Regions from separate parts of the Clostridium sp. Marseille-QA1073 genome, predicted to be linked through region 2. Evidence: riboswitches for the same ligand, from Rfam matches in the RefSeq annotation. Region 2 holds a riboswitch; the other holds the start of a gene.
The links. Region 2 has a riboswitch for glycine ahead of ACY1IQ_RS12615 (sulfide/dihydroorotate dehydrogenase-like FAD/NAD-binding protein). Riboswitches for the same ligand answer to the same signal wherever they lie in the genome.
Positions count from the first base shown of each region.

Region 1 (16,721 bases), on a different contig from region 2:
TCATTATATTTCTCTTTGTACCAAAACTACCTTTCCAAACGATGGATATTAACTCACCTAATGCTGTAAAATATTTAGTTATTGGATAACCTTTAGCCCACATTATGAAAAATACTGATATAAATAGTGAAAGTATTATAGCAATGAATGGAAAAGCTATAGATTTTAAATTTTGCTTGAATTTACTTTTCATTTGAGTTAGCTCCTTTCTCAGCTTGTTCTAAGGTTCCACCAGCCATTAAAATACCAAGTTTTTGCTCTGTAGCTTCACTTCTATCAAGTATTGCAACTATCTTTCCATCGTACATAACAGCAATTCTATCTGATAAAGCCATAATTTCATCAAGTTCTAAGGATACTAAAAGTACAGCTTTACCCTTATCTCTTTCTTCTACTAATCTTTTATGTATATACTCAATAGCACCAACATCTAGTCCTCTTGTTGGTTGAGCTGCAATTAATAAATCTGGATTCTTTGAAATTTCTCTTGCTGCAATTAATTTTTGCTGATTACCACCTGATAATGCTGAAGCAGCCACTTCGTTATTTGGCGTTCTAACATCAAATTCTTCTATAAGTTTATCACAATGAGATTTAATTTCACTATAATTCATTACAATACCCTTGCTAAAAGGTTTATTTCTATGAATTCCAAGTATGGAGTTTTCAAATAGTGAATACTTAAGAATTAACCCTCTTTTATGTCTATCTTCTGGAATATGTCCTACTCCTGACTCAGTAATTTCTCTCGGTGTTTTACCATATATGTCCTTATCTTTTAATATAATTTTTCCATTTTTAGCCTTCCTAAGACCAGTTAACACTTCTAAGAATTCACTTTGACCATTTCCATCAACTCCTGCAATACCAAGAATTTCTCCCCCATTAACAACTAAATTAAGATCTTTAATAGCTTCAATTCCTCTGTGATCATTTGCAGATAAATTCTCTATTCTTAAAACTTCACCTTTTAGTTCACATTCTTTTTTATCAACTACTAAATTTACCTTTCTTCCTACCATCAGCTCTGCTAATTGGTCAATATTAGTTTCATTAGTAGCAACAGTACCAGTTACTTTACCTCTCCTAATTATAGTAACTCTATCACTCATACTCATAACTTCTTTAAGTTTATGAGTGATTAATATTACAGATTTTCCTTCCTTCTTTAAATTCTTAATAATGTTTCCTAGCTCTTCAATTTCTTGAGGTGTTAAAACAGCTGTAGGCTCGTCAAGTATTAATATTTCAGCTCCTCTATATAATGCTTTTAATATTTCAACCTTTTGTTGTTGCCCTACAGATATATCCTCAATTACAGCCTTTGGATCAATTGCAAAGCCATATTTTTTTGAAAGCTCTTCAACATTTTTAATAGCGGTTTTCATATCAAGCTTAGTACCTTTTTTAGGCTCTGTGCCTAATACTATATTTTCAGCTACAGTAAAATTGTGAACAAGCATAAAATGCTGATGCACCATACCTATTCCCAAGCCAATAGCATCATTAGGATTAGCTATTTTACTTAATTTACCGTTTACATAAATATCACCCTTATCCTGTTGATATAATCCATATAGAATATTCATTAGTGTGGTTTTACCTGCACCATTTTCTCCAAGTAAAACATGAGTTTCGCCTTTTAAAAGTTCAAAATCCACATTGTCATTGGCAATAGTTCCAGGGAAAACTTTGGTTATACCTTTCATTTCTATTACCTTGTTCATCCCGCTTCCTCCTTATACTAACAACCTTCACTACCATTCTCAATAAATTTGAGATAATTACTAATATTATACTACATTTTTTCTATACCTCTAGCATGTATTTTTTGGATAAAGAAAGGAAAAATTTTAATTCTTAAAATCTAGCTCATGAGTAATAAAAGCTAGATGCAAACGGACATCTAGCTTTTATTATACTATTTTTTTATTTACCAGTAAAGTAACAATTATTTAAAATTCTTAGCTTCTTCTCTTGTTGCTGGAGCCTTTATTTCTCCCTTAATCATTTTTTGTTCATAATCTTTAGCAAGATCTATAACTTCTTTTGGAGTGTTTTTCTCTGTTGTTTCAGCAATACCAACTCCGCCATCTTTTAATCCTAACTCTATATGTCCAGCTTTGAACTCGTTATTAACTACAGCTTTTGTAGCATCATAAGTTCCAACGTCAACTCTCTTAATCATAGAGGAAAGTATTATATCAGCATATTCTGGTACTGATACAGCCTGATCTTTATCAACACCAATAGCCCAAACTTCTTTTCCTGCATCTTTTAATTCTTTAGCAGCCTTAAACATTCCTATTCCAACTCCACCAGCTGAATGATATATAACATCACAACCTGAGTCATATAATGCTTTAGCTAATTCATATCCTTTATTTGTATCATCAAATGAATCCGCGTATTTAACGTTTTTACCAGCTTTTTTTCCATCTGGACTTTCTAATAATTTTCCTGCTTCTGGGTTAACTGCTTTAACACCAGCAACAAATCCTGATTCAAACTTTTGAATTGTATCAAAGTCTTTTCCACCTATAAATCCAATTTGATTTGTTTTTGTCATTTTACCAGCTATAACTCCCATTAAGAAGGAACCTTCTTCTTCCTTAAATGTTATAGACATAACATTTGGTGCATCTACTGTAGCATCTATTATAGCAAATTTGCTATCTGGGTTATTTTTTGCTGCACTTTCAGTTGCTTTATCTAATTGGAATCCTATAGCAAATGTTAAATCTGAACCTGCATCTACTAATGCTTGTAGATTTGGTTCATAATCTTCTTTTTTCTTAGATTCTATTGGTTTATATTCTACACCAAATTCTTCTACTGCTTTTTTAACACCTTCATCTGCTGATTGGTTAAATGACTTATCATTTAATCCACCTTCATCTGTTGCAAGACCTATCATGATCTCACTTTTCTTTCCTTCTCCTGTACTTGCTCCGCCTTCATTTTCTTTAGTTGCAGATGATCCGCAGCCAACTAATACTCCAGCAGTTAATATAGCTGATGTCAGAACTGCCACCAATCTTTTCATTTTCATAAAACTAACCTCCTAAGATTACACTGTGTATTATGTAAGTTAAGGTGCTATTATATAATAATAATCCCCCTTACTATATTTAACACTATGCTACTATTATAATTAAAAAGTACTTACATATTCAACTGTTTTATAAATTTTTTTAATTTAGTTAATAAATTTTTTTTTATTTTTTAATCAATTTTATATATTTTATAATTATTTATACAGCATTTCTAATTAATGGTTTCTTTTTATTCTTAGTTACAATTTTTTCATAAAGAGAAAATAGAGACTGAGCAATAACTGCTCAGTCAATATTATCCTAAATATTCAGCCTTTTTCAATATTTCAGTTGCCTTTTCTGAATCTTCCTCAGCAACTAAAACTATTGGTCCAGTACAACCCATTCCACTTTCAGAATAAATATTTTCCTTCCATAATGTTTTACATGCATTTTCAAGTTCAAGTATATCTATTCCTGCTATTGAAAAAGTTACAACTTTCTTTTCTGGCATTTTTACATCTTCATCAGAACTTTCAACTTTAGTTACTTTTTTAGCTGTTTTATCTATAACTTGTTGAAGTCCAACCTTATTAGCTTTTTCAAACTCTTCCCTAGCTATATCTAGAACCTTATTTTCTGCACAGGTTGCACAATATCTTAAAGCTTCAGCTATAAGTGGTGCACCAGAAGCTCTTGAAACTATATTAACCAGTTTATCATAGTTTTCCCCTATTCCAGGACCATAACCTGCACCAACAGTCTCGTAATTTCCACCGGTTGTAAATGAAGAGAATATTTTTACAAGTAAATTTCCTGTTAATGAGTCGCATACCATAACATCTGGAGTTCCAGCCAACAGGTCATTTCCCCTCATAACAGCTCCGCCATCTGCTCTTAATGATCCAGTAAATTCAAAATTGTATCCTGCTTCTTTTACTTCATTTAATATTCTTTCAACTTGTCTAGCTCCATCTAGGTTTAATATGCCAACCTTTGGATTTTTTATTCCATTTGATTTAGCAACTGCTATACCAGATATAGCGTTTTTAACCATTCCCTCAACTCTATTTGTTGAAGTTGTTCCTGTAGTAGTTGCTATTATCATTTCTTTCCCTTTACCAGGAGTTAAAACTTTACCTACAGTAGATACCCCTATTGGGAAATCAAAATGCTGAGTAACGCATCCATCTAATTTACCATTCTCAAGCATTTTAGTCATTTTGCTATGGCCTTCTTCTGCAGTTTCTGCTTCTATTATTTCAAAATCAGCATCAACCTTTGGACCTATTAGTACTATATCAAAGTCACCATATTTAGATTTAGCAAGTTCAGCAGCCTTAACCATTTCTTCTACGCCATGCTCAGAGCCTAATATAGTTAATCCTATTCTTACTCTTTTCCTAAATTGACCGCTTTTTATTCCATTTGCTATATCATTAAACACCTCAGCTATCATTGCTTTAGTTGCATTTTGGCTCATAGTTACACCCCTTTTCTTAAGTGTAGTTCCTCAAGTTTAGAGGAACTACTTATTTATTTTCACCTTAATTACTCCATGTTTTTTGCTAAAAATTCTGCAAAATCCTTCATTGCATCTGCAACCATTGATTTTACTTCTTCTTTGCTTATTCCAGCACTTTCTTCAACCTTTCCTGGATTTTTTTCAACTAATATTGAAACCCCGTCGAATAAGTTAGTCATTCTTCCTAAGAATAAACTTCCTTTACCAACTATCATGAAGTTATTTAGTACACCATTTTTAATGTGATCTATTCCATGCCCTATTATTGGTGCACCTGATGGGATGTGTCCTTGAGTTGGAGCATATCCTGGATATCCATGTTGTTTAACAAAGTTTGGTAGTTCTTTCTTTTCTAGTTGTCCTTTTTTAACAGCTAATGCAGCTATCATTTTGTAGTTTTGTGTTGGAACATCTCCAGCTCCTGCTGGCTCAGTTATATCCGGTGTCTGCATTTCTGGAGCATATTTATCTACATCTGTTATCTTAATTCCATTTTCTATTAACGGGTCAAGTACTAACGCCTCTAAAACTGCTTGAGGTGAAGCTCCATGGCCTATTGTATGTGTTCCTACAACATCAGTTCTTAATATTGGACTAATTCCATCATTTTGAGAAACAAGTACTGCAAATCCACCTAAACAATCTTCTAATACTGGCATACCTTTTTTAACATGGTCTCTACCATTCATTCCAAGTTTAGCTGTAGCTCCACCTGCTATTACTAAAACATTTTTATATATTCCACTCTTAACAAGTGATGCAGCTGTTATTAATGAGTGAGCTGGTCCTGCACAGAATCCTCTCATATCTGCACCAGTTGCACCAGTTAGTCCTACAACTTCTCCAATAGCTTTAGCAATATTTCCGCCACCTCTTTGGTTCATATCACCAATAGCTTCTTCTGAACATTCAATTATATATTCAATTTCATTAATTGGTATATCTAAATTGTCTACTAAATGCATTCCTGCTAAAACTCCTGAAGCTTTAACAGCTAAGTTTTCAAGCATATAGTGTGCTGATAGGTTAGGGTCAAACTCATGTGCTCTTCTTATACATCCTACTAGTTTTCCATCTTCATATAATCCCTCTGCTCCTGAATTGTTAACTAAGCTTTCTATTTTTTCTAAACTATCTCCTACAATCTTTTCAACTTTTGAAGCAATTAGTGGATGTTTTGATAATTTTTCTTTTATATTATTTGCAAATTCTTCTTCTAATAATACCAAGTCAAAAACATCTGATATTTTCATTAATCCATAAAACTCATCTTGAGGCATAACTTCCCCAAATTTACCAAATCTATTAGCATTAGGAGTATTCTTTCCATACCAAGGTCTTGGCATCTCTCCTAATTCCTCTGGAGTTATATTTCCTATATAAGTTTGGTTTGGTGCATAAGCCATAACTTCTTCGTATGGTCTTAAATGACTATTTAGCTCCTTTAGATATTCTGAATCAGGATGTGTTTCTCTTTCTAACGTTTGAGTTGTTCCATTATGTATTACCATATCTGGAGTATTAACTAAAATATACGCTGCTTTCTTTAATACTGGAAAATTCATATTCTTCCAACCTCCCCTTATAAATAGTGAAATAAATTCACATTAATTTTGGAATTTGCTAATTTTACTCTGAACAATTAGATTATCTAAGCTTTATTATTAATACTATGGATAATCTATAGCACATAATTCATAAAATTATTATGCATTATACATTCCCCATATCACTTAGAAATAATTAGGGAACATTAAGTTCCCTAATTATTATTTGATTATCAAGATAGAAAATTACTCAAATATTTTTTGTCCATCAACTGGAGTTTTTAATGCTTCTAGAGCTTTTTCAACTAATCTTCTTCTTAATGCATACTCATCCACTTTGCTTAATGCAGGATTTCCAAGTGGGTGAGGAATAGCTATTGTTGGTACTATTCTATTAGCTCCAACAGTTAAAGATACTGGAGTTATTGTACACATGTGTACTACTGGTAATCCAGCTCTTTCTATTTCTTTAACTAACGTTGCTCCGCAACGTGTACAAGTTCCTCACGTAGAAGTTAATATAACTGCATCAACACCATCTGCAATTAATTCTTTAGCAGCGAACTCACCATATTTTTTAGAAGAAGCAACAGCTGTTCCATTTCCTACTGTTGAATAGAAGTATCTGTGTAGAGCTCCTATTTTCCCTTCTTTTTCTAAATCTCTTAATACATCTACAGGGATTACTCTATCTGGATCCTCATTAGCATATACAGGGTCATGACCACCATGAGCTGTTTCATGAGTTTCACTTGTTAAATCCATTATTCCCTCTATATCATATTTACCAATTTTAGAAGCACTTGAAGACTCAATATGATCTGGGTTTCCTTTTGGTACTATACCTCCAGATGTAACTATAGCTATCTTGGCTTTAGTAATATCAGTTATAGGTGGCAGTGGATCAACTCTATCAAAGTCAGGCATTTTAAATTCGGTTACAAATTCTTCACCCTTTAACTTCTTAACTAACATATCAACTGCTCTTTTAGAACCTCTTTCTGTAGCAAAGTAGTTCTTTCTGATGCCTCTTTCAATGTAGTTATCTTCAGCTGGTGATCCAACTTCTTCACCTTTAGCTAATTTTAAAGCTAATTTAGCCATTTTAGGAAGAGCATCTCTCATTCCAACTGCACTATTTTTAGTAGATACAATATGCACAAACTTTTTGTACATATCAGCACCTGGATTTTCAATATACATAGCTGATAAAACTGGTATATTTAATTCTTCTTTAACTGTTGTAGCTATATCTCCACAAGCAACTCCATATCTTCCAGCATTGAATGCAGGTCCAGCTATAAATAAATCTGGTTCATACTTCTTAACCATTTCTAATATTTCTTCTTTTGCTTCTTTAGTATTTTCAGCGAAATAAGAGTCTCCGCAGACTACAGTTGCAACTATCTCTGCACCTTCTTTTTTAAGCAATCCATTTAATCCCATTCCCGGTCCTACAAAGCCGTCACGTACCTCTGGTTTAATATCTGCTTTTTCTTCTCCGCCTATTCCAGCGTAAAACTGGTTTATATAATGAACTATCTTAATCATGCATTTTCCCCCTTTCATTGGGAATTGACCCTTAAAAGCAAAAGCTTTTAAGGTCAATTATCAATTTCAGTTTTACTACTAATTCCTTAATTTTTAATCATAAATCTATCATAAAATTAAACGTATTTGCTATATTGATCTCTTACAGATTTAACTTCACCTATTATTTCATCAACTTCCAAAACCATTTCCATCATTCCACATTGTTCATCATAGATAGCTTCATCACATTCGTCTTTAATTTCTGGCTCTACTACATGATAAACTGCTAATCCTAGTTCTACTCCTGCTAATGGTCCTGCATAAGTTGGGTCTCCTGCTGTAACTGTTTCAGCTGATAATCCAGATGCTTCTGCTTCAGCTCCTCCAATTACTACTACCATATTTTCTGCACCATATTTTTCAGTTAGATCTTTAACTCTTTGTTGGATCTCCAGATCCATTGCACCTGCAGCCGTTCAGACAAAGCATTCTGTTGATGCAAACACTACTTCTGCTCCCGCTGATTTTAAACAAGCTTCTATAGCTGGTCCTGGTATTCCGTCTCTATCTCCTATACAAATAGCCTTTTTTCCTTGTAACATAATTTTATCTTCCTTTCATATTAAAAACTTAACATTCGTGAAACTTATAATATTCTAAATAATTCGGTTATATTAATATCCTTTTGCTGTTAGGTAATTAAATCCTACCTCACTTGTAGCTCCTGTTATAACTTGTATTTCTGCTTCTATTGAACCGTCTTCTCTTAAGCTTCCAACGTGTCCTCCAGCTATTATATCAGCAGCCTCAATATGTCCTATTATTTTTTTCATTTTTGGCAGTATAACAACCTCATTAGCATTTCCTCCGGTAACTACTGCATCTCCTTTTGGAGTTGAGTCAGCTAGTGATTGTGAACTACCATCTTGTCCTGCATATTCATCTGTTAAAAGTACTGTTTTAATACCTTTAGCTGTGATTTTATTACAGTTCATAACTAAGTCAGCATCTGGGTTACCAAAGCCTTCCTCTGAAATTATAGCAGCATCTGCTCCTAAGAATTCTACTAATTTAGCAACCATATTTGAAGATCTTTCTTTATCAGCTAAGTATACGTTCTCATTTGTGATTACGCATCCAATAAAGTTAAAATCTTTTCCATGTCTTTCATATAAATCTTCTATTATTGGATGATTCATATGAACATATGATGGGTTTTTGTCACAAGCAGACACACAGTTTCCACTTACTATAGCTCCATCAAACACTTCTGTTGGGTATATAAATGTTGGAATTATTTTTTTAGCATCTACACCATAAACATAAGTGTCATGTAATAATCCTTGAGTTTGAAGCATGTAAACATATACAACCTTTGGTAAATCTGGGTATTGTTTAACTTGTTCTAATAGTGGCAATGTTTCGAATGTTTTAACTTCATCTGGTTCAACATTCTTACCAGCTTTGCCTAAGTACACAGCTGTTTTAAAGCCTATCATTCTTACAGCTTCCTCATGTTCGTGTTGTCCTATACCTTCTTTTGGTTCACATATGACAACTAAGTTATTTGTTTTAGAGAAAGGTGTATATTTAGCTCCTTCTCCATACATATCAACGATACCTTCTTGGAATCCTACAATTTTACCAGTAGTAACAACCGCAGCTCCCTTTAATACATGAGTTCTTCCTGAACCTACTGTATCAACTTTATTTACAAAGCCTGGGAAAATTCCTCCATTCCCCTCTACTTTAACCCTTGGTTCAATTACGTCTTTAACAGGAATTATTCTAACCTCTTCACCTGGTTTTGCAATATCGAAATCGATACTACTTATTCTTTCATCTCCAGATACTTCTTTAAGTAATTCCTCTTTATTTACATAAAGAACTCCATTATCAACTTTTGTTTCTGCTCCGAATTGAAGATCTTTTATAATGATGTTTCCAATCTCTAGACGCAAAACATTCACCTCCTATGAATATATGAGTTTAACCTAATTTTGTTTTTTTATTTAAAGGTAAGCAGCAGTTTACTGCTTACCTTAATAACATCTTAATTAAAAAATAAATTATAATTTTTCATAGTAAGCTTTTATGAAATTTTCTATATCATCTAATGTAGATATTTTATCTGGAGTAATTGTATCAACACATTCTCCACCATTATATATCTTCATTGTTGGTAATCCTAAAACTTTTTGTCCTATAGCAACCCTTCTAGCTCCGCCTATGTTTAAGCTAGCAAATTTAATTTTATCACCATATTTTGGCTCTAATCCATGAACTCCTGGCATTAACTCTAAACAGATTTCACATTTATCTCCCCAAAAATCTACAAATACCGGCTTATCACTTTTAAGCACTTCTGCCTCGAAATTATCTTTGTTTAATTCTAACATTAAAATTCCCTCTCTTTCTTCAATAAAAGTAAGCTTATTACCTTTATGAGTATATTTTCCTATTTCATATTTTTTTAGTCAATGGTTCTTAAATTTTCACAATATAAATATATTATAAAAATTTTTGAACTTAATTAACTTTTCAAACAATTCTGTTTAAAAAAATAATTTTATTAGTATTTAACTATTAGTTAAATTTTTCCTCTATATAATGTTCACAGTTTGTGGCTGCTATAGCTCCATCCGCTGCTGCTGTAATAACTTGTCTTAAAGATTTTTCTCTAACATCTCCAGCTGCAAATACTCCTGGAATATTAGTTCTCATCTCTTCATCAGTGATGATATCTCCTCTATCATTCATATTTATTTTTCCTTTAAATAGCTCAGATATTGGTAAGTATCCTACAAAGACAAAGCAACCATTTACTGCTAATTCGCTAAGTTCTCCAGTTTTTACATTTTTAATTACTAAGCTTTCAAGGATTTCTTCACCTTTAGCTTCTTCAACAACGCTATCCCAAATAAATTTAATTTTTGGATTTTTGAAAGCTTTTTCTTGTAGAGATTTTGCAGCTCTTAATTGATCTCTTCTATGAATTATTGTTACAGTCTCTCCAAATTTAGCTAAGTATATTGCTTCTGTTATAGCTGAATCTCCTCCACCTATAACCGCGATATCTAAGTCTGTAAAGAAGTCAGCATCACAAGTCGCACAGTAGGAAACTCCTCTTCCTCTTAATTCAATTTCATTTTTAAATCCACCTAATCTTGGATATGCACCAGTAGCTATTATTATTGTTTTTCCTTCATAAGTAGCTTTTCTTGTTTTAACTACTTTAATATCTCCTTCAAGCTGAACTTCTACAACTTCATCTTTAGCAAATTCAGTTCCAAATTCTTCTGCTTGTTTTCTCATTCTTTGGCTAAGGCTTGTTCCTGTACAATCTTCAATAGATCCTGGATAGTTCTCTAATTCATCAGTAGTAGCTGTCTGTCCACCGAACTTTGCTCTTTCTATTAATAATGTTTTCATTCTTGATCTTGCAGCGTACAATCCAGCTGATAATCCTGCAGGACCTCCACCTAAAATGATAGTATCATAAATAATATGTTCCATGGGTAACCCTCCTTAATTGATTGCATGATCTATTAAATCGCAATCTATCAATTGAAAATCTTGTAATATTTTATCACTCCAATTTGGAGTATTGAAATCTCTTAAAAACTTTTCTGTAGTCATTATAGTACTTTCAATTATTTCTAATGACTGAATATCTAAGGACTCCCTATTTAATGATAAACATACGGTTCTATATGGTGTTTCGTTAGGTTTAACACTACTCATTAGTGGATGAGTTAGAAGCTTATGGCCTAAATGTATGTTATCTCTAACATTTTTTAGTACTTCCATTGCTGAACCATCTATATAGATTATTTTATACTTTGTTTCGAAGGTTCTCTTTGACAATGAATTATTGGTTATTATAAATAACGGTTCAATCACCTAGCTTCCCTCCTTTTTCACATATAAAAAAGGCATATGCAAAAGTAATAATTAACTTTGCCTATGCCTCTGTCCCTTAAACCTGAGAGTTTTACTCCTTCGGTGCTTACCGCTTTCCAGAGTTATGTCCATTTTCGGTCCTTTTGCCTGAGAGTTTCAAATTTATTGGCAAAATAAATTTTTGCTTCTTCGGCTACCCATTGTTATAAAAATAATTATTAATAATTATCTTTAATAGATTATCTCCCGAAAATTTCATCCACATTTCTATTAAATTGTTTTTAATTTGTTTTAACTTACAACCCAAGTATACAACATTCGTCAATAAATTTCTATATCTTTTATCATTTTCCCTTATTTAAATTCTCTATAATCAATTTAAAAAGTTCAAATGATCTATATTTTTCAAGAAGTCTGTTAATTGTTTATCAATTACTAATACTATATTTTAAAATATTAACTTTTTAACTTTTAATTAATGATTATATAAATCAAGTTTAACAATCAATTTTATTAGTACTTCTATTATTTGTAAATTCTAGTTTTATAAGTTATTTATATTCTTATTTAAAATTTAAATTATTAAAATATTAAACTATAATAGCTAATCTTTATTCCTCTATAAAAAACGCTGCACAAGCGTCTCTTCCTGAGTGAGTACCAACTACGCATCCCACTTCACATTCAATATATTCTATGTGTTTATTTTCCATATGTGACTTTATGCTATTGTATATTCCCATATTCTCTTCTTCTGGTGCTGCTTGCATTAATATCACAGGAGTAGTCTTATCAACTCCATAGGTTTCTATATACTCCAACATATTTCTCAGTGCTTTTTTACTTCCTCTTACCTTATCTTTAACTGTCATTTCTCCATCTTCAATAGATAGCAAAAGTTTAATTCCCAAAAAACTTCCAATAACACCAGCTGCTTTAGATAATCTTCCACCTTTAACCAAATTATCTAAAGATTCAAAACATGTTATACTTCTTATCTTTGGTATTGATTTTAATATTTCTTCATTAATTGATGTAAAATCTAAACCCTTCTCTTTTAGCAAGCATGACTTTACTACTAAAGCTCCAAGGGCCCCACATACACATTGAGAATCGATTACTGCTATATCTTCACTATTTAACATCTCTTTTGCCACTAGAGCTGACTGATAGGTTCCACTCATTTTAGATGATATATGTATTGATATTATTTTATATCCTTCCTTTAAATATTTATCATATATCTCATAAAATCTATGAGGATTTATCTGTCCAGTCTTAGGTAGTTCGCTAGAATTATTCATTTTCTCTAGAAATTCCGGTAGTTTAATATCCACTCTATCAAGATAAGTTTCACCATCTATTGTGAATACTAAGGGTATCATCTCTATATTATATTTATTAATTATATGATCTGGTAAGTCACAGGTACTATCCGTTATGATTTTAATTTTCTTATCTTCCATAAATTAACTCCTCCTATTTCATTTTAGGGAATCCAAGTTGTCTTAAACCCTCATAAGCTATAATTGCTACAGTATTAGATAAATTTAATGACCTAGTAGTAGTGTTTATCATAGGAACTCTTATTAAAGTATCTATATTATCATTTCTTATATAGTCTGGTAACCCCTTAGATTCACGACCAAATACTAAAAAGTCACCCTCTTTAAAACTTACATCACTATAGAACTTTTCTCCTTTTGTAGTACAAAAATAAAAAGTTCCTTCTTTATATTTTTCTCTTAAAGCTTCATAGGATTCGTGAATTTCTATATCTAATAATGGCCAATAGTCTAGTCCAGCTCTTTTAATTTCCTTTTCTTCAAGACTAAATCCTAATGGCTTTATAAGATGAAGCTTACAATTTGTAAGCACACAAGTTCTTCCTATATTTCCTGTATTCTGAGGAATTTCTGGTTGAAATAATACTATATTTAAATTCATAGCTATACCTCCATATTATGTCATTAATCACTATCATACTCTAATTAGCTAAATTCGTAAAGTTAGTATACTTTAATACAATCACTTGAAATCATAATTTTTTTATTAATTATAAAATAATCCTCAATGATGGGAAAGAGCACTGTTCCCAATTACTAATTCTATTAAATTAAATTTATCTTCATATAGATATACAAAATATTATACTTTAAAATTTCTTTTATTTATAGTACCTAAATTTCATTTATACATTACATATATATTACACACATTTAAAATTATAAGCTATGAAAAGAAGAAATCCTAATTTGCATTAGGATTTCTTCTTTTAAATTTATAATATTAATATTATATATGATAAGAATACTGTATAAGTATTTCTTATGAGGCGAGTTTTTATTCTTTATTGAAGATTTCTTTTATCCAATTTTTAAAACCTTTTTTCTCTTCTACTTTTTCTTCTACTTTTTCCTTTGATTCTGATTTTTTAAGCTCAGGAGTTTTCATTACAAATTTAACCTTACCCTCCATATTTTCTCCTAGTCCAGTAAATGTTCCATAATCTTTTGAAAGCTTAACTATTTCATCCTTTACTTCAATTATTTCACTTAAATCGCCCATCTTATTATTAACTTCATTTTTCATTTTTTCAATTCCTTCATTATGGAATTTACTCATATTATTAAATAATTCATCAGCACCTAAAGCTAATTTTTCTGATCCATCTTGAAGTGTTTTTCCACCATCAATTAATTGCTTTTGTCCATCATTTAAAGAAGTTTTAGCATCACTTAATTTAGAAGTTCCTTCTTTTAATGCTGTTGCACCACTTGATACTTCATCAGCACCAGCAGCTAAAGCTTTAGCTCCTTGTGAAATCTGGCTTCCTCCATTTTTAAGTGCTGTGCCACCTTCTTTTAATTGAGACATTCCTGCAAGAACTTTTTCTGATCCTGCCTTAGTTTGTGATAATCCTCCTTCTAGTTTTTCAAGTCCTCCTAAAAATTCATTTCCACCATTTTTAAGAGAAGCTATGCCTTGTTTTTGTCCTTGGATTATCATATTTAATTGGCCAACCATTGCCTCATTTCCTGGAACTTGAGATAAAGCTTTTGCCACTTTTTCCAATTGTTCGATACTACCATTTAATTCATCTAATCCTTGAAGTTCTAAATTTTTCTTTTCTTTCAATGTAGTTGCACCTTGCAAACTTTGTTCTATTCCACCTTTTACTTGGTTTTGACCATCTATAAGTGCATCAGTGCTTGAAGTTATTTTCTCAATACCATTAGTAAATTCATTTACTTTAGAACCAAATTCCTCCAATCCTAATGACAGCTTAGAAGTCCCCTCAGATAGCTTGCCTAGATTGTCAGCTGCTTTACCTATTCCATCAATTGCTTCTCCCGCACCAGATGCAAATCTACTTACACCTTCATAATAAGTTTTAAAGCCATTACTAAATTCAACTTGTTTCTTTGAGAAAGTTTCTGTGCCTTCAACAAGTTTACTGCTAGCATCTTGAAGTTTGTCTATGCTTTCAATTAATTCATCTACTGATTTTATGCCTTCTATATCTTCTATTAACAACTCTGGTGTAGCAGTAATCATCATAGGTGACATAGAAAAATCTTCAACCTTAGCTGTAATTTCTAAGTTTTCTGGTATATTTAAAACTCCATCCTTTAAAGATAAGCTTTCTTTTAACCCTGGCATATTAATAAAAGTTATTATTTGGTTATTACCGTCATTTATCACTTTACCACCATTCACTTTTACATTAGTAAAATTTTCTACAGGTAATGTTGTTAATGTAGCTACTGTAAGCGGTGTATATATTACTTTATTTTTTCCTTTTACAGTTACTTTATGTTTTTCATTGTTTTTATAATCAACTTTTATTTTTAGTTCACCAGACTTTCCTATTAACTCTTCTGGTTTAATTGACTTACCATCTAGTTCATAAGAAATTTTAATTTCTAGTGGAAGTTTTTTATTAGTTGTACCTTGATAAAATATATCTTTTCCTTCCATTTTCCATGTAACATTTTTGTTTGATATCTCTGGTTCTTCACTACCTTTTAAATTTTTAATGTTTGCTAACTCACTTTTATCTTTTATCTCAGAATTTTTATTATCAGAACTTAACCAATCACTTACTATTCTCTCTTTTACATTTCCTTGGAAATCTAAAGTAACATACACTGTTTCATCCTTTTTAACTAATTCTGTTCCATAAACCATATTTCCACTTAATAATGTTCCTACCATTACTAAAGCTAATACTCTTTTAGACATACATTTTTTCATCTTCTTTTGCCCCACTTTCACCTTTAAAATTTTTACTAGTCTTTTCAATGACTTTTTCACAAACTAAAAGTATTGATGGAAGTATAAATAATATTATTAACATACTTATAATTGCCCCTCTAGCCATTAATGTACATAAGGAGCTAATCATTTCAAGCTTCGAAATGATTCCAACACCTGCAGTTGCAGCAAAGAAACTTAAAGCACTTGTTACAATTGATTTAGCTGAGCTCTGAACTGCAATAGTCATAGCAGAATATTTGTCCAGTCCATTTCTCATCTCTTCTCTAAATCTTGAAGTTAGAAGTATTGCATAATCAACTGTTGCCCCTAATTGTATAGTGCCTATTACTATAGATGCAACGAAAGGTATGGTTGTCCCTAAATAATAAGAAATACCTAAGTTAATTAATATAGCAAGTTCTATAGATAGAACTAATAATATTGGAAGTGATAATGACATAAATACTCCCATTATTATAACGAATATAGCTAAATTTGATGCTGTACTAACCCTCTTAAAATCAGTATCTGATATTTCAATTAAATCTTTTGTAAGTGGAGCTTCTCCCCCTACTACACCTTCACTATCATAAGATTTAACTATTTTATTCATCTCTTCTATTTGCTTATTTGCTTCTTCTGTAGCTGCTTTATAAGAAGAGTTAACAATTATTTGTTTATAACCTTCCTTTTGAAAATTATCTTTTATTGTATCTGGTAAAAAGTTCTCTGGTAAAGTTGGTCCAATAAATTTTTCAGGAGCTAAAACAGCTTCTATACCGTCTATATTCTCAATTTCTTTTACCATCTTGTTAATATCATTATTAGAAACTGTATCTTTAACAATTATCATATTTGTTGTAGTCATATTATAATCATTTTTTAGTTTATTAGTAGCCACAATTGAAGGTAAATCCT
Region 1 covers NZ_JBSVQM010000008.1:163,415-180,135, reverse strand. The annotation lists gene ACY1IQ_RS09740 (ABC transporter permease) at 1-193, opposite strand, end outside; gene ACY1IQ_RS09735 (ABC transporter ATP-binding protein) at 183-1,727, opposite strand; gene ACY1IQ_RS09730 (BMP family lipoprotein) at 1,952-3,052, opposite strand; gene grdD (glycine/sarcosine/betaine reductase complex component C subunit alpha) at 3,352-4,518, opposite strand; gene grdC (glycine/sarcosine/betaine reductase complex component C subunit beta) at 4,587-6,125, opposite strand; gene grdB (glycine reductase complex selenoprotein B) at 6,354-7,658, opposite strand; gene grdA (glycine/sarcosine/betaine reductase complex selenoprotein A) at 7,775-8,242, opposite strand; gene ACY1IQ_RS09705 (glycine/sarcosine/betaine reductase component B subunit) at 8,315-9,601, opposite strand; gene ACY1IQ_RS09700 (thioredoxin family protein) at 9,710-10,039, opposite strand; gene trxB (thioredoxin-disulfide reductase) at 10,227-11,156, opposite strand; gene ACY1IQ_RS09690 (GrdX family protein) at 11,169-11,543, opposite strand; glycine riboswitch at 11,669-11,802, opposite strand; gene ACY1IQ_RS09685 (DegV family protein) at 12,155-13,009, opposite strand; gene ACY1IQ_RS09680 (tRNA (cytidine(34)-2'-O)-methyltransferase) at 13,023-13,490, opposite strand; gene ACY1IQ_RS09675 (hypothetical protein) at 13,887-15,800, opposite strand; gene ACY1IQ_RS09670 (efflux RND transporter permease subunit) at 15,781-16,721, opposite strand, start outside.
Region 1: another riboswitch for glycine. It lies ahead of ACY1IQ_RS09690 (GrdX family protein); the one in region 2 lies ahead of ACY1IQ_RS12615 (sulfide/dihydroorotate dehydrogenase-like FAD/NAD-binding protein).

Region 2 (16,721 bases):
GCTAGTTATGTGGTGAACACTGTTCGCCGCTACGGAATCAATTTTAAATTTCTCAGTTACTACTGAGAAATATCCATAATTGTGAATTTTGTATTGTGAATTACCTAAGTTCTCTCATAACTATCTCATCTAAAACCTCAGCACCAATTTCTATCATTTTAAAGCATCTTACTTCATCATTCCTGTAACTTTCTTTTAATTTTGCACAATTATCAGTTCCTAACTTTGAGGTAAATTCTTCAAAATATTCCTTCGTTAAATTTTTTACTCTATCACTTTCATGAGCTCTTTCTTCAGTAAATAATATTCCAATTACAGATATAGCACCTGTTATAACACCACAAACACTTTCTACTGCCATTCCTCCACCAAAGGCTGCCATTGCCTTTAAGGTTTGCTTATTAAGATTCATATTATACTCTTCATTTGCTGCATAAATTATAGTTTCAGCACAATTTAAATCATACTCACTACCATAAAATTTTTTAACCTTATCCAACAACATAAAATCTTCCTCCCAAAACTCTATTTCTTTAAGGCATCTGAAAGAAAATAATAGACCAAAGATGTTAGCATATTTTTTATCAGACAAGGCGTCAGGTTCTGCTCATAGTGGTGCTATGATCAGGTTCTGACAACGCAGTATGATATAAAATAGGCTAACCATACTGATCTATTATTTTTTTGAAGATGCCTAATATAACTAAATAAATTATATCACTTGTCCACATTAAAAAGAAGAAAACCTTAGACAATTGAGGATTGACAATGGAAAATTGACAATTATGGTTGAAATTAGTTTTAGTCAAACTAATTTCTTTAACTAATTTTTTTACTAGCAATTGCATTGCTAGCTTTTTATAAGAAGTTAATGAGTAACTTCAAAAAGAAATCAATTCAAAGTTTCTCTTATAAAAGAGAAACATCAACAATTCTCCATTGTCAATCGTCAATTCTCAATTGCATAAATTTCTCCTTTAAGTATAATTACAGCCTTACCAATTAGCTCAACTCTATCATCATTTAAAATGTTAAGTAGTATTTCCCCACCTCTCTCTGAGGCTTGATATGCTTTTAATGTATTTTTATTAAAAATTTCCTTCCAATAATTAGCCAGTAAAGTATGAACCGACCCAGTGACAGAGTCTTCATTTATACCTGCCCATGGATTAAAATAACGAGAAATAAAATCATAGTTCTCATTACCTTTACAGGTAACCCCTACTCCTTTAATATCTGTTTTAAAGGCTATAGTTTTCATTTTCTCATAATTAGGTTTAAGTTCTAATACTTCTTTTATACTATTAAGTTCAATAACTACTTTCCTTGTATTCTCACCGATTATACAAGCTTTAAAATCTTTAATTCCCATTGCTTCTAATAACTGATTTTCAAGGACTACATTTGTTGGCTTATCTAGAGGAAAATTTAAGGATATACCTTTTAATGTTTTTTCACACACAAGATTACCACTTTTAGTTTGGAAATTTAGTTTTTCATTATAATTGTTATAGTGCTCAAATATAACCTGTGAAGTTGCAAGAGTAGCGTGTCCACATAACGGGACTTCTTGATTTGGTGTAAACCATCTTAATGAAAAAGTTTTTCCATCTTTGAAAGCCTTTCCATCTATAACCTTAACAAAAGCAGTTTCCGATAAATTCATTTCTTTAGCAATAGCTTGTAAATTTTCGTCTTCTATTTCATCTTCTAAAATACATACTGCTGCTGGGTTACCCTTAAATTTTTCTTCTGTAAAAGCATCCACTTGAAATATCTTTAATGTTTTCATACTTTTCCTCCTATATAAGACATCTAAATTTTTTTTAAAAATTTAGAATGAATAATGAAGAATTATGATTAAAACTCCACCGTCAAAGCCTTTGGAGTTTTAGTCATAAATTCCATTTTAGAAATTCACTAACGGTGAATTTCATCCTAAATTTTTCATTTTTAATTACTAATCCTTAATTTCTAAGGGGTCAATCTATTTTTATAAGAAATTTATTTTCTAAAGCATATATTAAGTTTTCACATTGTATCCCTATATTCCCATTTCTATTCTAATCATAGAAATTTAGTTTTAAAAATATTATAATATAGTGGCGTTAATTATGATATAAAGCAATAAAATTTAATTTTAATAATCATTAAAATTATAGATAATAATATAATTAGATTAATTCACAATTCACAGTTCACAATGCACAATTAAGGATGAAATTATTTTTAGACAAATAATTTCTTTAAAATTTATCTTTGATTAGCAATTACATTGCTACTTGTTTAAGAAAAAAGTTGCTTGTAACTTTTAAAAATTAGTTGTAATTTCTCAGTAATCGCTGAGAAATATCCATAATTATGAATTTTGCATTGTGAATTATGAATTAAATAAGGTGGTACGAAAGCAAAAGGAGAGAGAAAATGAAGGCACTGGAAAATAAAGAGCTATCAGATAAAGAATATATCTATACTCTTGAAAAACTATTAAACCATGTTAAAGAAGGTAAAAGTCTTGTTGGACTTTGTGAAGAGATTGGTAATATTGCACTAATAGATGAAATAAACAGCCATCCTATAAATAGAGATCAATTAAAAGCAAGAGATACTAAGTATCAGCCTTGTCCTTTAGATCTTAGATTACATAAACCATCGGAAAAACCTATAAAATCATATCATGGTTGTTTTTATCACTGTGGTTACAAGGAATTATTGAAACTTAGCAAAGAAGAACAAATAGAGTTTATCGAAAAAATAATAAAAGACTATAAAAAGTTAAGAATGGAAAATGAAGAATAAAGAAGCAATAAATACTTTTTATTTATATTAAACTATTTTTTAAGTAACAACGTTATTTATATCTGATTTTATCAATAAAATAGTTTTATATTCAATATAAATCTTTATGTAAACATTTAAATCATAACTTTCTAAAAAAATATACAAGCTTAACAATAAGCTTGTATATTTTTATTAAATATGCTATTTAAACACTCTAATTATTTTTTGATAAATCTTCATCTATAGCTTTAGCAGCTTTTTTACCAGCTTCCATCGCAAGTATAACTGTTGCAGCACCTGTTACAGCATCTCCACCAGCATAAACTTTAGCTTTAGAAGTTTTTCCTGTCTCTTCATCAGCTACTATACACTTCCACTTATTAATCTCTAATCCTTCTGTTGTAGATGGAATTAATGGGTTTGGTGATGTTCCTAATGACATTATAACTGTATCACAGTCAATTACAAACTCAGAACCTGGAACCTCAACAGGTCTTCTTCTTCCTGAAGCATCAGCTTCTCCTAGTTCCATTCTTATACATTTCATTCCTTTAACCCATCCATTTTCATCTCCAAGGATTTCAATTGGATTAACTAGAAGGTCAAGTATTATTCCTTCTTCTTTAGCATGATGTACTTCTTCAACTCTTGCTGGAAGTTCTGCTTCACTTCTCCTATAAACTATGTGAGTCTCTGCTCCTAATCTTAAAGCTGTTCTAGCAGCGTCCATAGCAACGTTTCCACCACCAACAACTGCAACTTTATTACCTGCTTTTATTGGAGTTGAATATCCTTCTTTGAAAGCTTTCATTAGGTTATTTCTTGTTAAAAATTCATTTGCAGAGAATACTCCATTCAAGTTTTCTCCTGGTATTCCCATAAATTTAGGAAGACCTGCACCTGAACCTATAAATACCGCTTCAAATTTTTCTTCACTTATTAATTGATCTATTGTAACTGTTCTTCCAACAATTACGTTAGTCTCTATTTTTACACCTAACTTAAGTAAATTATTTATTTCATGCTTAACAACTGTCTCTTTTGGTAATCTAAACTCAGGAATTCCGTAAACTAAAACCCCACCTGGTTCATGTAATGCTTCAAACACAGTTACATCGTATCCCATTTTAGCTAGGTCTCCAGCACAAGTTATTCCTGCCGGGCCTGAACCTATAACAGCCACTTTTTTATTCTTCTTTTCTATATCTTTACTTAAATCTACATTATGTTCTCTTGACCAGTCAGCAACAAACCTTTCAAGTTTACCAATTGCCACAGGTTCTCCCTTTATTCCAAGAACACATTTACTTTCACATTGTAATTCTTGAGGACAAACCCTTCCACAAACTGCTGGAAGTGCTGTATGTCTATCTAAAGCTTTAGCAGCTTCTGCAAATTCTCTATTTTTAACATGAGCTATAAATTCTGGTATATCTATAGCAACTGGACATTTGCCAACGCATGGTTTATTTTTACAATTTAGACATCTTGAAGCTTCTTGTACAGCTTCTTCTTCATTATATCCTAAACATACTTCTTCAAAGTTTTTAGCCCTTACTTTAGCATCTTGCTCTGCTATTGGAGTTCTTTTCATTCTATCTATAGCCATTATTTATTACCTCCTAAACCACAGCCTTCTTTTATGCTATCTTTTTTACACTCTTCAGTTTTATACATTGATATTCTTTTTAATGCTTCATCAAAGTTAACCTTATGTCCGTCAAATTCTGGGCCATCAACACAAGCAAATTTAGTTTCATCTCCAACTGTAACTCTACATGCTCCACACATTCCAGTTCCATCAACCATTATTGGATTTAAACTTACAATTGTTTTTATTCCAAGCTCTTCTGTTAGCTTACAAACAAATTTCATCATTATCATAGGTCCTATTGATACAACTAAATCATATTTTTTTCCTTCATTTTGTACTAGATCTTGTAATTTATTAGTTACCATTCCTTTGAAACCATAACTGCCATCATCTGTACATACAAAAACATCTCCAGCTACAGCTTTCATTTCTTCTTCTAAAATTACCATTTCCTTAGTTTTATATCCCATTATAACATCGGCTTTTATACCTTGCTCATTTAGCCATTTAACTTGTGGATAAACTGGAGCAGCTCCAACACCACCAGATATAAATAATATCTTCTTATTTTTAAGTTCTTCTAAATCTTCATGTAATAATTCAGATTCTTTACCTAATGGTCCAACAAAGTCAGCCACCATATCTCCAGCTTCTAATTTTGCCATTTCTTTAGTTGAACATCCAATAGTTTGGACAACTATTGTAACTGTTCCTTTTTCTGCATCAGTGTCGCAAACAGTTAAAGGAACTCTTTCTCCCTTTTCATCCATTCTAACGATTATAAATTGACCTGGTTTAGCTGATTTAGCTACCCTAGGTGCTTCAATATTCATTAAGAAAATTTGAGGTGCTAAATCCCTTTTTTCAGCTATTTTATACATATTCATGTTCCTCCAAATCTAATCATTTTAATAAGTATCTTGAAAATAAAAACTAGTTAATATGATAGTCTATTTTAGATACCTAAAGATAACCTGTCCATACTAAATACACATACTATAATTATAGTATACATTCTTTATGTTTTTTGCAACAAAAAAGGGACAATAGGTAAATAGGCACACAAATAAATGCTATTTACACCTGTCCTTTTATCTGAAAGTTTCCCCAAAACTACAAATTAAAACAATTTTGAGTTTCTTCTTCGATGCCCATAAAATGGATCTCTCCAGGGTGGTATCCGATTATTGTACTTCACCTGAAAGCTTCTGAATAGCCCATAGCTATACTATTCATTTCTTCTACGGTTATCCCTATTAAATAAAATGGAATATCTCCAATAACCCTCATTCACCAAAATATTAACTTTATATATATTTTATATTCTATATTTTATATAGACAATATTAATTGTATATATTATTCGAATTTTTTTACTATTTGTATTTTTTTGTAACAAACGTTTACATTATATACAATATGATGCTATTTGTGTGTTTATTCTTATTATATTTTAAAAACTATTTATTTCATAAGTAAGGATATAATAGTCACTTTATATTTATAATTTTGCAGATTAAAATATCAATAAATAACTAGTCAGTATGCTATCCTATTTTATATCATACATCATAGATAAATTATCAACCTATCTTATACAAAATGAATCTTGCACTTTTGACTAGTTATTTTGTTTCAGACACCTTAATACATTTCTATAACTTATAATTTCATATATTTAAATTAAAAATCTACTTTTTCTCCATTAAACGTACAAGTAAATATTTTTTTCATTTCGTCAACAGAAACAGTTCTTGGGTTAGAGCCAGTGCAAGCATCTTGTACTGCATTTTCTGAAATATAATCTACCCATTTATTAAAATCTTCTTCTTTTACACCATATTCTTTTAATGAAGAAGGTATGTCCATAACATCATTTAATTCTCTTATACATTCTGTTAATGCATTTATTAATTCTTCGTCATTTTCGCCACTTAAACCTAAACTTCTAGCAACATTAGCATATCTTTCACTACAAGCAGTTTTATTAAAATCTATAACATAAGGTAAAAATATTGCATTGGCACATCCATGTGGAATATCAAATACTGCACCAGTTTTATGTGCCATTGAGTGAGTTATACCTAGTAGTGCATTTGTAAATGCCATTCCTGCTAAACATTGCGCTATATGCATTTGTTCTCTAGCTTTTTTACATCCATCATAAGATTCAATTATATTTTTCTTTATCATCGTTATTGCTTCCATAGCTAATGGATCAGAAAAATGTGATTTATTAGATGCTACATAAGCCTCTATAGCATGAGTTAATGCATCCATTCCAGTATGAGCTACTAGGATCTTAGGCATAGTCATAGTAAGTTCAGTATCTAGTATAGCTATATCTGGAGTTATATTATAATCCGCTAATGGATATTTTATTTTCTTTTCATAGTCAGTGATAACAGAAAATGCTGTTACTTCTGTTGCTGTACCACTAGTTGAAGGTATTGCTACAAATCTAGCTTTATTTCTTAATGTTGGAATAGAGAATGGATCCTTAATATCCTCAAAAGTTAATTCAGGATGCTCGTAAAATACCCACATAGCCTTTGCAGCATCTATTGGTGATCCTCCTCCTATAGAAACAATCCACTCTGGTTCAAAGTTTCTCATTTCTTCTGCACCTTTCATAACTGTTTCAATAGATGGATCTGGCTCTACCCCTTCAATTATTTTAACTTCCATATTAGCTTCTTTTAATAGATTTTTAACTTTATCCAAGAAACCAAATTTTTGCATTGAGCTACCACCTGTAACTATTACAGCTCTTTTACCTTTTAAAGATTTCAGAACTTCTAATGAGTTTTCACCATAATAGATGTCTCTTGGTAATGTAAATCTGTTCATTATTAATCCCCTTTCACAGCTATCCAAAGATAACTGTTCCTCGATAGTATTCATAATTTTCTAAATATTGATAATAAATTAACAATTTGTACAAGTATATTGTACTCTTGTTTACATAGTTTTTCAAGAGATTTTTAGAAAATTATACCTTTTCGCTTCTCAATTGAGATTATAAGTAGTTAATAATTTTAATCTTTTTTAACAACTTAAAATAATGAATAATTTACAATATAAAATTTATAATTATAATTAGAATTAATGTTTTACTAGCAATCTATTATTACTAATATTTTATAGCAAATAATTGCATCACTTCTAAAAATAAATAGTTTTAAATTTCTCAGTTTTTAATGAGAAATATCCACAATTGTGAATTGTGAACTGTGCATTATGAATTCAATAGTTCTAATTATAATACTAAAAAACATGAATTATTTCATATTATATTAGTTCTAGAACTAATATATCTATATACATATATATCTTACTATAATAACTCTACATAAACAAATAAATTCTTTTTTGAAAAGATATAAGGCTATTGACAAAATAACTTGCCAATAGCCTAAATATTATTTTAAATTTCTTAGAAAATATATTTAATTTTATTTTACAGTTAAATTTAATTCCTTATCTTTATAGCCGTCCGCTTTTAAAATTATCTTATATTCTCCTGCTTTATCAAATACATTCTTAACATAAAGATTCCCGATATGCTGTTTTTCATAATCTTTGGTCATATCTATTTCTTTTTCATCTACTAAAACTTTTATAGGTTCATATTCGCTCATATATCCTACATATATAGTAGCGTTACCATTGACATTTATAATTGAATCCATTAATTCTATATTGCTTGGTACATCTTTTAAAATTTTTTCTATATCTTCATTGGTCGATTCTTCTACTTCTTCTTTATTTTTATCGTCATTTAGATTATCTTTATTTGCTTCATTTTTATTACCAATTACAGTTAAGTTAAGCTCTACATCTCTATATCCATCTGCTTTTAGTACTATTTTATATTCTCCTGCTTTACTAAATACATTATTTATAAATATGCCTCCAATATGTTGCTTTTCATAGTCCTTAGTCATATCTATTTCTTTTCCATTTACTAAAATCTTCGTAGGTTCATATTCACTCATATGTCCTATCCATATATCAGCTTTATCATTAGAATTTATAACTTCCGACATTAATTTAATATTACCTGGATTTTTTAATCCATCTTCTACTTCTGTTTTTCCTCCTTTAACCTCTAAAGAAAATTCTTTATCTACAAATTCTGAAGATTTTATAACTATAGAATATTGCCCTGCTTTACTAAACAATTCTCCTTTTAAACGTAAATCTCCAAATAAAGTTTTTTCAGAGTATTTTTCCATGTCTATTTTTTCACCATTGATATAAACTTCTTCCACACTATAGCCTTCCCTGTAAGCATAATTTATCGTAACATTTTGTCCAGCTTTTATAATTGAAGGCATTAATTTAATATTCTCAGGTATAATTTTACTTATTTTTTGTGTTAATGTTGCATTATTATATCCTTTAGATATAATAACTATCTTGTGACTTCCTTCTGTCAATATTCCTGAAGGTATGATTATTTTTCCGCTTTCTAAATGAACATCATTTTTAGAAAACTTATTTCCATCTATTAAAATATATTCAATACCTTCTCTCCAAGTCTTGTTATCTTCAAAATTTATTTCAATTTCTTTTGAAGCTGTATTGTCTGTTATATCCTCTTTAAGTGTTGGAGGATTTAAAAGCTTATGATCATTTATAACATTTACTTCGAATTCAATTTTTTTATAGTTAATTGATTTTATAGATATTTTGTTTTTACCTAAGTTCGTAACTATATGATTGTCAATTACTAGCTCATTATTTTCAAACCTATAGTTGTTTTTATTTATTATATTATCATTTATTTTAACTTCATATATACCGTTAATCCAATTTTTATCTGTAGATATTATTTCTAAATTTTCTCCTAAAATTAGATTTTCATTAAACTTAACATTTTCCACCTGATTTTTATCTGAAAGATTTCCATCTAAATCTTTAAATCTTAAAGCTACTTCATAGTCTTTATACCCTGTAGATATTATTTTTATTAGGTGTTCTCCTGGATAGTTTACCGCTCCTGCTTTAAAATAAACTCCTCCAATATTTGATGTATAATGTAAATCTTTTTGTAATGCTTCTCCATCTACGTAAAGCTCTTTAACATTATCTCCCCAATTATATTCTGGAGTAGTTCTGCTTACTTGTATCATGAACTCTTCTCCTATTGTTGGCGGTGCTGGTAATAAAACAGTTGGAGGATTTTTAATTAATTCAATAGTTACATCCTTTGGTTCATATCCTGTTGCAAAAACTCTTACTTTGTATAATCCATTATTACTAAATGTTCTAGAATTGTGCTTTAAAATAATTTTCCCATTTTGAACTATATATTCTAATGATGTATTTAAAGATGGTATGTTTTGTGAATATACTTTTTCTATTTTATAAATAGATTTTTGGAATTTAGTATTTTTATCAAAGTTTATAATTATATCTTGTCCCAACTCAACTCTTTTAGAAGTCAATTCTGGCACTTTTAAGCTTTCGTTGTTTTTATATATATTTTGTACTACTAAATGCTCTGTTCTATCTTTTAAGGTAACTTTTATATCAACCTTTCCATTTTGTCCTTTAAATAATTCAGATGGCAAAATAATTTTTCCATTTTCAATGCTTATCTCTTTAGTTGTATATTTATATTTTCCAACTTCTATTTCATTAATATTTTTTTCCCATTGTTCACTATAATTTTCAATGAATATTTCTATTGTATTTCCTTCAAAGTTATTTATTACATCTTCATGTAAAATAACTTTATCACTAGTTTTTCTTATAACATTAATACTTAATTTGCTATCAACGTATTCTGGATCTGCTTTTAAGATAATATTGTATATGCCACTTTGAGAAAACACATCTTTCGATATAACTATATTATTATCTTCATTTACCTTCCATTTATCTTTCAATAAACTATTTCCATTTACAATTATAGTCTTTAGTGATTCTATATAGTTTTTATCTCCACCTCTAACTATAATATCATTTCCTAAAACATTATTATTATCAACTGTTAAATTTACTTTTCCCTTGTATATAGGTTGTTCTATTAATACTGTTCTATAATTTTTTGACTTTATGGATATAGTATTTTTTCCATATTTAAAAATTTCAGTATTGATTTTTATCTCACTATCTTTAATTTCTATATAGTTGGTTAATGATTTTCTATTATAGTTTTCTACTAACTCTATTAGTTCTATAGATTCTCTCCACTCCTTATTGTCTTTAAATTTTAAAGTAATAGTATTATCTTTTATATTATTTTCGAAATCTACTGCAACTTTTGGTGAAGTTTTCTTATAAACCTCTTCTGGTTTCATTTGTTCTCCATAAAGTCCATCTTCAAGTACATATTTTAAATAGTATGGACGATTAAGATTCTCTTTATAATTTCCGCTCTTTATATATTCTTCAAAGCTTAAATATTTATCATTATAATAAGCTTCTCCCGCTTTAGCCATATAATCTTCATAATCAACAAGGAAATCTATTCCTCCTCTTTTCCCTATATGAGTTCTTGTTGTTGTATTAAATATATCCAATACCTTATTTACTTCTGGAATATCATATCCTAGCTGTTTTAATATTAAGGCATTAGATAACATATCAAAATCAAAAACTATATTTGCACCAACAACTCCACCACTAGCACTACCCACAGCATCTACTTTATCACTACTTCCACCACTTGAAGCATGGGCTACTGCATCCACTTTTGCCTTTTGAGAATGTGCTTTTATATTTTTTAAAGAATGAGTCTTTGGACTTGCTGAAGTGCTATTATCTACAACTTTTTCATGATTTCCTATAGAAAAAGTTGTAGTTTCTGGTGAATATCTTATGTTTCCATATTTATCATAATTGGTTTTATGAAATTCAAATAAATCCATCTTTTTATAACCATATATCTCACTTGGAGCTGCTAACGCTATACTTGAATGTATACTACTTGCAAATGCAGCAAAAACTATAGCATACAATATCTTTGAATTTTTATTCATTTATCTATCCTCCAATACTTATTTATGATATAATGAAATCGCATATTTTTTCATAGATGTCCATTTTGACATCTTAACTTGAGGCTTGATATATTTATTTTTATATCAGCCTTTTTTATATTTTAAGTTCTAAAGTAACATTATCTTCTAAGTCACCTTTTACAACTTTTATTTTTTTCTTATTACTATCTTTAAGTTCTACTTTTAATATAGTACCGCTGGTATTTACCTTTTCAGGCTTTACTAAATCTCCATCAATATAAACCTTGCAATTATCTATATTACCTTCATTTAGGCTCAAAACTGCATAATATACAAAATGTACTTCCATTATTGAAGATTTATTTCTATCTATAAGATTTTTATTGTTATTCTCTTCTTTACTGTCATTAGGCTTTGTTGATTCTCCATTACCTTCTGTAGGTTTTGTCGTTCCCCCATTGTCTTCTCTTGGCTTTGCTGGGCCCTCATTACCTTCTATAGGCTTCATTGAACCTCCATTGCCTTTCGTCGGCTTTGTTGAACTTTCACTATCTTTTGTTGGCTTTATTGAAGCTCCATTATTCTCTGTTGGTTTTGTTGATGTTTCCTCTTTACCATTTAAAATATTGACTATGTTTCTAATAACATTTTCCTTTAAACTTCCACCAATTTCATATATAGTTCTAATGTTTTTTTGTGTTCTTAAATAGTTTTTTTGTGCCTCATCTAAGTCATTACCTGTTAATATTATTGGAGCACCTTCTTTTCCAGCTAAAGAACCTAAAGCTAATGCATCAATTAATTCATTTTCTTTTGTTGAACCATCTTTAGCAATATAAAGTTCTTTAACATCTTCTTTATCATAGAACTTCTCCATAATTTTCACATTCGTTTCACTTCTATTTTTTCCACTCAATCTTTCAGCATTTAATTCTTTCACTAAAGCTTCTGATACAACTGCTTCTCCCCCTATGACAAAAGCTTCTTTTCCCTTAGCCATACCTTCAACTTCACCTAGGCTACTACCATCTGTAAGTAATATTGCCATATCATTAGCAGCAGCTGGTGCTGCAACTGATAGCGCATCTGCCAATCCTGTAATACCATTTACTACTGCAACTTTTTCAGAATTCAATTGTTTAGCTATTTTTGCTGAAGTTTCATATCTATTTTTTCCAGATATTCTTTCAACTTTGGTTCCTAAAGCTTCTATTTCTTTAACAACCTTTTTTGATATTACCCCTTCTCCGCCAACAATAAATATGTTTTTAGCACCTAATTCTTTTATTCTTTTCTTAGTAGATTCTGACAATTTATCTAAGTCTGTTAAAAGTATTGGAGCATCTTTATGCTTTGCAAAAGGTGCAGCGGATAGTCCATCAGCAATTGCCATAGAATTAATTAGAATTACATTATCAGCCTTGTCCCATTTTGAGCTGACCTTTATTGCTGTTTCATATCTATCCTTACCAGATAATATTTTTTTCTCTATTGTCTCTTTACTCTCAACAGCAAAAAATTTGCTACTCATTGTGGTAAGTGTAGCACCAACTAATAGTGTGAAAATAATTTTTGAGCTTCTTTTCATATTTTAATCCCCTCTTCTCTTAGAAATTATGAAAGCTTTTATAAAGGATTCCAGCTTGATCTTTACTATCGTTTGTAATTTTTTCACCTCCATATTGCTTATTTTATGATTTTTCCATAAATCTATAACCCTAAATTTCTACTTAATAATTACAATAAAATTCAATTATCAATGTAAAAACTATAATAGATACAGAAAATTAGTAGAATTTATAAAATTTTCAATATCAATCTCAAAATTTGATATTGAAAATCATTTTCATTTACTGCTGTAATATTATCATAATTTAGAAAATTATTCAATACATTATGGTAATTTTTACATATTTTTTAATTCTTCTGAGGAGTAATAATATCCATTTTCTCACCATTATCCTCTATAAAAACCTTAAATGTAATTTATAAAACATAAAAAAACTAGTTCATTAATAATGAACTAGTTTTTTTATGTTTTATAAATTATTTACTATAGTTATGGAATCCTCTTCCTGTTTTTCTTCCAAGGTATCCAGCTCTAACATACTTTCTAAGTAGGCTATGAGCTCTGTATTTAGTATCTCCTGTTTCTTTATATAATACGTCCATAATTGCTAAGCAAACATCAAGACCTATTAAATCTCCAAGTGCTAGTGGGCCCATTGGATGATTTGCTCCTAACATCATAGCTTTATCTATATCTTCTGCATTTGCTATACCTTCTGCAAATATTCCTACTGCTTCGTTAATCATTGGAACTAATATTCTGTTTACAACAAATCCTGGAGCTTCTGCTACTTCAACTGGTTCTTTTCCCATTGCTACAGTTAATTCTTTTATAGCATTAAAAGTTTCATCTGAAGTTGCCATTCCTCTTATGATTTCAACAAGCTTCATTACTGTAGCTGGGTTAAAGAAGTGCATTCCTATAACTTTATCAGGTCTATTTGTTGCAACAGCAACCTCTGTAATTGAAAGAGATGAAGTGTTAGTAGCTAGTATAGCTTCTGGCTTGCATATTTTATCTAATTCTCCAAATATTTGTTTTTTAATTTCCATGTTTTCTACAGCAGCTTCAACAACTAAATCAACATCATCTAATAAGTTCATATCTGTTGTTCCACTTATTCTTGACAATATGTCTTCAGCTTTTTCAGCAGTTATTTTTTCTTTAGAAACTAGTTTGTCTAAGTTCTTTTTAATTCCAGCTATTCCTTTTGACACAAATTCATCCTTAATATCTCTTATTATAACTTCATAGCCTTTTGTAGCAAAAGCTTGAGCTATACCAGAACCCATAGTTCCAGCACCAAGAACACATATTTTTTTCATACTAAATACCTCCTAAGTATTAACTTTATGACCATGTTTTAAAATAATTTTAATACTAGTGAATAATGAAGAATTATGGACAGAATTAATCATAAATTTCTCATATTAAATGTGAAATTTTCTAATTCTTTGTTATCATCCTTAATTCTTCATTAGTTATAAATTAATATTTAATACTATTTTAAAACATTGTCAAAGTTATATATTCACACATACCCCAATGCTTTTGCATTGGGGTACTGTAAAAAACTTATTTTAAATACGGTGTCATCATAAACCAATAAGTTAATAATATTATATCATACTTGTAAGCCATACGAAAGAAAATAACTTGTCAAAGATGTGTAGTATATTTTTCATCAGACAAGAAGGCAGGTTTCCGTAATAGTTGGACTATCATGGAGTTCTGACGACACAGTATGACGAGAAATAGACAAGCATACTGATTAATTATTTTCTTGAATATGCCTATATCTTATTTAAGAGAACTAAGCATAATAATTAAATATTTAATCTTTAGCTTAGTCCTCTATCAATTCATCAATGAATTTATTATTTTTCCATTGCTTTAAATTGAGCTACCATTTCTGGAACAATTTTTTGGAAATCTCCAACTAATGCAACGTCAGCTGCTTTCATGATTGGAGCATCTGCATCTTTGTTTATAGCTATTATATAGTTACTGTCTTGCATACCAGCTAAGTGTTGAATAGCTCCTGATATACCACAAGCAACATATACTGTTGGTCTTACAGTTTTTCCTGTTTGACCTACTTGAACTGCTTTATCTACCCAACCGTTATCAACAGCAGCTCTTGAACCAGCAACTGATCCACCTAGTGCTTCTGCAAGTTCTTTTAGTATAGCGAAGTTTTCTTTTGAACCTACTCCTCTACCACCTGATACTATAATATCAGCTTCGATTATATCTTCAACTTCTTTAACTATTTTCTTAACTTCTAAAACTTTAGTTCTGATATCTGAAGCAGTTAATTCAAAGTTAGCTTTTTCAACAACAGCAGCTTTTGAATCGTCTTTTGCAAGTTTCTCAAAAACTCCTGGTCTTACAGTTGACATTTGTGGTCTATGATCTCCACAAACGATTGTAGCCATTAAGTTTCCACCAAATGCTGGTCTTGTCATCATTAAGTTGTTGTTTTCTGGATCTATATCAAGTGCTGTACAGTCAGCAGTTAATCCAGTTGAAAGTTTAGCTGCAACTCTTGGTCCTAAGTCTCTTCCAATGTAAGTTGCTCCTATGAATATTATTTCTGGTTTATGAGCATTAGCAAGATCAGCTATAACTTTAGCATATCCATCAGTTGAATAGTGTGCTAATTCTTCTCTATCAGCTAATAGTATTTTATCAGCTCCGTATGCTGCTAATTCTTTAGACATTCCTTCTACGTTATGTCCGATAAGTAATGCTGTAAGCTCTACTCCTAATTTATCAGCGATTTCTCTACCTTTTCCTAAAAGTTCTAGTGAAACCTTTTGTAATTCTCCGTCTCTTTGCTCAGCAAAGACCCAAACACCTTTGTAATCTGCTATATTCATTGTAATTCCCTCCTACCTACTAAATAAAGTGATTTTCTTTTAGTTTAGCTAGTGCAATTGAAGCTGCTTCTTTTGGTGATACATTTATAACTTCACCTTGTCCTTTAGCTTCTTTAGCCCAAGATCTCTTAACCTTTGTAGGTGAACCTTTTAATCCAAGAAGGGCTACATCTACATCTATATCTTTAACAGTCCAAACTTTTACTTCTTTATCTTTTAATGCAAATATGTTTTTAACGTTCATGTATCTTGGTTGATTTAAAGTTTCTATTGCAGTTAATAGAACTGGAGTTTGAACTTTTATATATTCATATCCATCTTCCCAAGCTCTTCTAACTTTTAATCCATCAGCTTCTACTTCAACTTCTTCAACGTAAGTTATTTGTGGTAAGTTTAAGTGTTCAGCAATTTCTGGTCCAACTTGAGCTGTATCTCCATCTATAGCTTGTCTTCCAGCGAAGATTATATCATAATCTAATTGTTTTATTGTAGCAGCTAATGCATGAGAAGTAGCTAGTGTATCTGCTCCTGCGAAAGCTCTATCTGTAACTAATATAGCTTCATCAGCACCCATAGCTAATGCTTCTTCTAGTGCTTTTTGAGCTTGTGGTGGTCCCATTGTTACTACTGTAACGTGAGCACCTTTTTCATCTTTTAATCTTATTGCTTCTTCTAAAGCATTTTTATCATCTGGGTTTATTATTGAAGGAACCCCATCTCTTATAAGAGTTCCTGTCTTTGGATCTATTTTAACTTCAGTTGTATCTGGAACTTGTTTCATACAAACAACTATTTTCATCGTAATTTCCCTCCTACTTTAAGATGTTTCCTGCGATAACCATTCTTTGAACTTCAGAAGTTCCTTCGTAAATTTCAGTTATCTTAGCATCTCTCATCATTCTTTCAACTGGGTACTCTTT
Region 2 covers NZ_JBSVQM010000013.1:16,564-33,284, forward strand. The annotation lists gene ACY1IQ_RS12595 (C-GCAxxG-C-C family (seleno)protein) at 101-505, opposite strand; gene ACY1IQ_RS12600 (PhzF family phenazine biosynthesis protein) at 950-1,792, opposite strand; gene ACY1IQ_RS12605 (hypothetical protein) at 2,425-2,799, shown strand; gene gltA (NADPH-dependent glutamate synthase) at 2,996-4,384, opposite strand; gene ACY1IQ_RS12615 (sulfide/dihydroorotate dehydrogenase-like FAD/NAD-binding protein) at 4,390-5,256, opposite strand; glycine riboswitch at 5,449-5,557, opposite strand; gene ACY1IQ_RS12620 (iron-containing alcohol dehydrogenase) at 6,059-7,225, opposite strand; gene ACY1IQ_RS12625 (hemoblobin-interacting domain-containing protein) at 7,831-11,367, opposite strand; gene ACY1IQ_RS12630 (cell wall-binding repeat-containing protein) at 11,483-12,937, opposite strand; gene ACY1IQ_RS12635 (3-hydroxybutyryl-CoA dehydrogenase) at 13,396-14,244, opposite strand; gene ACY1IQ_RS12640 (electron transfer flavoprotein subunit alpha/FixB family protein) at 14,797-15,801, opposite strand; gene ACY1IQ_RS12645 (electron transfer flavoprotein subunit beta) at 15,821-16,600, opposite strand; gene ACY1IQ_RS12650 (acyl-CoA dehydrogenase) at 16,614-16,721, opposite strand, start outside.